Regions from separate parts of the Brevibacillus sp. GCM10020057 genome, predicted to be linked through region 1. Evidence: riboswitches for the same ligand, from Rfam matches in the RefSeq annotation. Region 1 holds a riboswitch; the other holds the start of a gene.
The links. Region 1 has a riboswitch for cyclic di-GMP ahead of folE (GTP cyclohydrolase I FolE). Riboswitches for the same ligand answer to the same signal wherever they lie in the genome.

Region 1 (3,423 bases):
TGGAGCTTCGGCAAATCGTTCTACCGGATGAAGCTGTCGTACGATCTGAATTTGAGCAAAATCTACGAATTGGTCATCAACTCGAATCCGTGCTACGCCTTTTTGCTGGACGGCAACTCGCTGATCCAAAACAAGCTGATCGTGGCACACGTGCTCGCCCACTGCGATTTTTTCAAAAACAACATGCGCTTTTCCAACACGAACCGGGACATGGTCGAGAGCATGGCAGCCAGCTCCGAGCGCATCCGCCAGTACGAGATCGAATACGGCAAGGAAGCAGTGGAAAATTTCCTCGATGCGTGCCTGGCGATTCAGGAGCACATCGACCCGAGCCTGCTGCGACCCAAGCTGCGCTGGAAACGCGAACCGGAGGAGCCTGCGAAAAGAAGCAAACCGGAACGCCACTCGCCGTACGACGATCTGTGGGGGCTGGACGGCCAGGAAAAGCAAGCCGAGAGCGAGCCGGCAAAGCCAGTGCGCAAATTCCCGCCCGAGCCGGAAAAAGACCTGCTGCTGTTCATCATGGAGTACAGCACCGTCCTGGAGGATTGGCAGCGGGACGTGCTGACGATCATCCGCGACGAGATGCTCTACTTCTGGCCGCAGCTGGAGACGAAGATCATGAACGAAGGCTGGGCGACCTACTGGCACATGCGCATCCTGCGGGAAATGGAACTGACGGAGGCAGAGACCATCGATTTCGCCAAGCTGCATTCCTCTGTCATCCAGCCGTCTGCAACGAGCATCAACCCGTATCATTTGGGGCTGAAAATTTTTGAGGACATCGAACGGCGCTGGGATCATCCGACCAAGGAGGAGCAGGAGCGATTCGGCCGCAAGCCCGGGGAGGGACGCGCAAAAATTTTCGAGGTGCGCGAGCTGGAATCGGACATCAGCTTCATCAGCAACTTTCTGACGAAGGAACTGGTGAACGACCTGGATCTGTACATGTTCGGCAAGCAGGGCAATGATTGGGTCGTCACGGATAAACAATGGGAGCAGGTGCGGGACGGCTTGGCGGGTGCACGGGTCAACGGCGGCTTCCCGTACCTGATGGTCCACGACGGAGATTATTTGCGGTCGGGCGAGCTGCTGTTGAAGCATCATTTCGAGGGGCTGGAGCTGGATGTGAAGTACGTGGAAAAAACGCTGCCGTACCTCTATTCACTATGGGGGAAAAGCGTCCATCTGGAGACAGTCATCGAGGATCGCCAGGTCTTGTTTACGTACGATGGCAAGAAAGTGCACCGCCGTTTTTTGTGAGGTGCCGGCATAGAGCCGCAAGCTCGGGGAGTGAACCGGGTTTGCGGCTTTTGCTGTCGAAGGAGACTATACGATTTGGCAGAGCATCGGGTAATACAACGAAAAATCCGGATGCAGATGGAAAGCGCGGGTCCTACTATATATTATGAAAATTATTCTTTTGGCTTAGTGATATATTAGTTGGCAAATTTGTTTTAATTTACTAGTTGACGGAATGATTATTACATGAATTGGTGATTTCAGGATTGAAATGAATCAAAAACGAAGGTAGAATAATGAAAAAGAGATTCGACAAAATCAGTCAAAATTTCTATTTACACGATATTTTTTGGTTAATTAGTCTTATGTACATGAATGATAAGTAGGTCTATTTGCTTGGGGAAGCGAAGCGGTATGAAGAGGAAATAACAACTCATGCCAGTGTAAAACCAGACGTCTTTCCAGGTAATATGGAACTGGGACAAAAGTCGCAAGAATGTCTGAAATTGTTGAATAATAATTGAATATGTCGAATGTTGACATCATTATTAATCGTCAACAGAAATTCCTTATGAAAAATGGCAAACCCATTGAAAGATGGGGACGCAAAGCCACGGGTCTAAAGCAGGAAACGCTATGATAGCCGGGTTGCCGAATTGGGAATGGGTATTTGTAAAAAATCCAGTCCTTAAATCGGACTGGATTTTTAATTTAATAGAGGGGGTCTTGCTATGAAGCCGCTAGCAACGAGCAACTTGATCCAGAACGATGTCATCGAAGAAGGCATTCGCAATATTTTGAAGGAAATAGGCGAAGACCCGGAACGCGAGGGGCTTTTGGATACCCCGAAACGAGTTGCAAAAATGTACCGGGAAGTTTTTTCCGGGGTAGGGGTAAATCCTGAGACGGCATTGACCACTACGTTTGAAGAACAGTATGACGGCATCATTACGGTAAAGGATATTAGCTACTATACGTTTTGCGAGCACCATATCATCCCTTTTTACGGTAAGGCACATATTGGATACATACCAGATGGAAGAATCGTAGGGTTAAGCAAATTTGCCAGATTGGTGGAACTCGTGTCCCAACGGCCGCAGGTGCAGGAGAGAATGACGACGCAAATTGCTGATGCCATACGGAATGTGCTGAACCCAAAAGGAGTGATCGTGACGGTGGAAGGGACTCACCTGTGCATGTGCGCGAGAGGGATCAAAAAACCAGGCACAGTTACCGTGACGACGGTGAAAAAGGGATTGTTTGCCGAAAATACGGCGCTATGTGAAGAGTTTGAACGCTCCCTTGCAAGGCAATAGAACGCAAAGATCAGCAAATGCAAAGAACCTGCCAGACAAGGAGGTCAAACGTGCTCTATTTATCGCGAAGAATCGATTTTTCGGCCACTCATGTCTATCGTGTACCCGTGTGGAGTGATGAAGAAAATCGCCGCGTATTCGGCCGCTGCAATAATCCGAGCGGACACGGGCATGATTACAGACTCGAAGTAATGGTCAAAGGGCCTTTGAACGAGAAAACGGGCATTGTGATCAATACGACTGCGATTAAAGAAATGGTCACATCGTTTGTAGAAGAGGAGCTGGACGGGAAATTTCTGGATCGGGAGCATCCCTTTTTTCAGCAACACATTCCAACCACGGAAAACCTGGTCAATTATATCTGGGGTTCTCTTGAAAATCGGTTTGAAGGTTGCGAATTGCATCGGATTCGATTGCATGAAAACCATTATTTGTCTGCAGAAAGGGAGGGTGGTTCCATGACCAGACTTACACGCAAATATCATTTTTGTGCGGCACATCGCTTGGACAGCAAATATCTGTCTCCGGAGGAAAATCTGGCGCTGTTCGGAAAATGTAACAATCCGCATGGTCACGGACACAACTATTACCTTGATGTAACGGTCCAGGGAGAACCTGACCCGATCACTGGAATGATTATCAACCTGTCTGAACTGGATGAGATCGTCGAGACTGTCGTCCTGAATAAATTTGACCACAAACATTTGAATCTGGATACGGAAGAATTCAAGGATTTGAACCCGACATCGGAGGTGGTTGCGATGGTGATTTATAACATGTTGCATCCGCATCTTCCGCAACTGCATAAGATCGGTCTTTGGGAAACCGAAAAAAATTATTTTGAGTTTTTCGGAACGGGTGAGCA
Region 2 (3,423 bases), on a different contig from region 1:
AGCGATGGTCGAGCAGGCCAGCCAGCATCTGGATACCGTCATGCCGGGCTATACCCATCTGCAGCGCGCGCAGCCGGTCCTGTTCGGCTACCACCTGATGGCGTATGCGTCCATGCTGCAGCGTGACATCGAGCGCATGACCGAGACGTGGAAGCGCGTCAATGTCCTGCCGCTGGGAGCGGGTGCGCTGGCCGGGACGACATTCCCGATCGACCGGGCGTTCGTGGCGGAGCTGCTGCAATTCGACGGGATTTATCAAAACAGCATGGACGCTGTCAGCGACCGCGACTTCATCGTCGAGTTTTTGGCGGATGCGTCCCTTTTGATGACCCACCTCTCCCGTCTGTGCGAAGAACTGGTCATCTGGAGCAGCCAGGAGTTTTCCTTCGTGGAGCTGGACGATGCGTTCTGCACGGGCTCCAGCATCATGCCGCAAAAGAAAAACCCGGATGTCGCCGAGCTGGTGCGCGGAAAAACAGGCCGCGTCTACGGCAATCTCCTTGGCCTGTTGACGGTGCTCAAAGGCTTGCCGCTGGCGTACAACAAAGACATGCAGGAAGACAAGGAAGGCATGTTTGATACCGTAGCGACCATTCATGGCGCGCTGGCTCTTTTGACGCCGATGATCCAGACGATGCAGGTCAAAACCGAGCGGATGCGCCAGGCGGTGACCAACGACTTCTCGAATGCGACAGACCTGGCTGACTACCTCGTGCGCAAAAACATGCCGTTCCGTCAGGCGCATGAAGTGGTAGGCAGGACAGTTCTGTACTGCATCGAGCACCAAAAGTACTTGCTCGACCTGTCGCTGGAGGAGCTGCAGAGCTTTTCCGATGTGATCGGCGAGGATGTGTACGAAGCACTCGCGGTCGAGACTGTGGTCAATGCCCGCAACGTGCTCGGCGGTACTGCCCGCAATCAGGTCGAGGCGCAGATCGAGTGGTATCGCAAAAAGCTGTTGGAAACTCATGCGTGGGTGGACGAAAACAGCCAAAAGGTCATGATCGAGTCTTTGATTGACGTCGGTTCTCCGGCGTAGTTTAGCCACCCTGTCATAAATGAACAAGCGGTGAGGCAATTTGCCTGACCGCTTGTTCAATGTGCACCTCTCTTCCTGAGCTTCCTGAAAATCGACAAAAGGAGAAAATAAGGGACTATGGGAATGGAGAAAGAGGACTCGAATCGTGAAAAAATAAGTCGAATTATAGGGATTATTGACTATAGTCTCTCTTTGTTATACGATGATCTCAATTCCAGTATTTATGAATTTAATATGATAGGCAAACTTATCGAAAGGTAAGGACGCAAAGCTACGGGTCTAAAGTTGTTAAACTATGATCGCCGGGTTGCCGTGACATATTTCTATTGGACAGATAGAACTATTCGGATACCCGAATAGTTTTTTTTGGAGCTCCCGATTTTCAAAATTTGACAAAACACAGATACGTAGCTGAGATCAAACAAGGAGGAGTTCAGATGAAACGGTTGAGAGAAAAGTTTCGCAGTCTCCAAATCAGGTTTTTGGGATTATTTGTGGTCATCCTGGTTGTTCAACTTGTTTTTTCAATGTTTATGATCAACAGTTTCAAAAAGGTCATACAGCAGGACGAAGTAACCAAATCAAAAAACTTCCTGGAAAGCAAGACGGATTTGATTGGATCAGAGTTTGGCAAAATTGGACTGGTAGGAAAGCTGGCAAGCTCGACATTTGAACAAAGATTGCAAGAAATGAACGGGATTTCCGATGAATTGCTTGAGAGCGCTTTTCAACAGAAATATTTGATGGCAAATGGCTTGTACGGTCTGGATGATTATGTGGCGAAAACAAAGCTTGATATTGGGAACGCCCGCATCGATAAAGGACCAATCACCCTCGAACAGAAGAAAATCATCATGGCGTCGGAATCATTTGATGGGCTGTTTGCCACCATCAAGAAAACCATTCCTGAATCCCAATGGTACTATTTTACGACAGAAGGCAATTTCCAAAAAATTTATCCTTTTGTAGATAACAAAGAGGGGAAATACGTCACCAGCAAGTCGAGAGAAAACGCATTCTACACGATCGCCCGTCCTGAAAACAACCCCGGTAAAGAGGTCGTTTGGACTGAGCCATACAAGGATGACCTCGGCAGCGGCATGATGGTGACAGCATCCATCCCGATTTATGCGCAAGATAAGTTCTACGGAGTATTTTCCGTCGATATTTCGCTGAGTGGCATCGAAAAAGTAGCAAGCTCGTTCACGAGAGAAGATGGATCGCATGCAATCGTAGTAGATTCCGGCAAGAATATTTTGACTGGCGCAACTAATCCTGCAGAAAAAGACAAGCAGAGTACGCTGGAAACAGATATTAAGGACCCGGAAGCCAAAGCCTGGATGGAAAAGGTTATCAGCGAAAAGAAAGATTCGGATCTGTTCCATGATTCCGTGGACTACATTCTGGCGAAGAAGATCGCTTCTACGGGCTGGTATATCTTCATGTATATCCCGACCGACACCATTGAACATGCAGCAAATGAATCGACGATGCTTGTGATTTGGGTCATTGCTTTCTTTATCGTAGGTATCCTCGTCATCCTGGTTTATATGTCCAAACGCCTGAAGGCACTGCGTGTGGTGCGCGACCGCTTGGGCATCATTGCTTCTGGCGGTGGAGACTTGACCGGACGTATTCATGTTTCCGGTAGCGATGAAATTCGCCAGTTGGCTGACATGTTCAACGATTATCTGGATCAGTTGGAAAGTATGATTGCGAATATTAAACGCGCAGCTTCTTCTGTCGTTTCCTATTCCAACCAACTGGAAGAAAATATCCAGACCAGCTCCAATTACATAAACGGTATCAACCAAAAGAGTCATGATGTTCTCAATGAGTCTACAAATATTTCGGCCGTTACCGAAGAATTGAGCGCAGCTGTGGAAGAGATCGCGGCTACGACGAGAGACAACCTGTCTACTCTGGACAAACTCGTAAATGAAGTGATGCAAATCAAGACACTGTCTGAGAACTCTGAAGGTGTTGCCAATAAAGCGTTGAGTGGCATGGAAAACATCGAGAGCGAAGTGACAAAATCTGTAGACATCACAAAACAGCTGGAAGAAAGCATGAAACGCATTCGCGAAATTGTGACCACGATGACAGATATCAGCTCACAAACCAACCTGCTCGCTTTGAACGCCTCCATTGAGGCAGCGCGTGCAGGTGAAGCAGGGAAAGGGTTCTCCGTGGTTGCAGAAGAGGTGCGGAAGCTCGCGGAAGAGTCGAAGAAAAGCTCTGACAACATCAATGAGATTATTGGCGAGCTGCAATCGTCTCTGCGTGAAACCATTGAGGCTTTGACGAATCAGAGCGATATTATCATGCAGGAGAAGCAAAACGTTCTGTCTCTGATCAAACATATGTCCGAGATCAAAGGTTCG

Region 2: it holds a riboswitch for cyclic di-GMP, as region 1 does, so the genes downstream of both, ACFSO0_RS05170 (methyl-accepting chemotaxis protein) here and folE (GTP cyclohydrolase I FolE) in region 1, are expected to answer to the same signal.

The regions. Positions count from the first base shown of each region.
Region 1 is NZ_JBHUJW010000044.1:61,633-65,055, forward strand. It holds gene ACFSO0_RS19660 (SpoVR family protein) at 1-1,263, shown strand, start outside; cyclic di-GMP riboswitch class I at 1,813-1,898, shown strand; gene folE (GTP cyclohydrolase I FolE) at 1,974-2,558, shown strand; gene ACFSO0_RS19670 (6-carboxytetrahydropterin synthase) at 2,609-3,423, shown strand, end outside.
Region 2 is NZ_JBHUJW010000018.1:33,555-36,977, reverse strand. It holds gene argH (argininosuccinate lyase) at 1-1,039, shown strand, start outside; cyclic di-GMP riboswitch class I at 1,270-1,354, shown strand; gene ACFSO0_RS05170 (methyl-accepting chemotaxis protein) at 1,477-3,423, shown strand, end outside.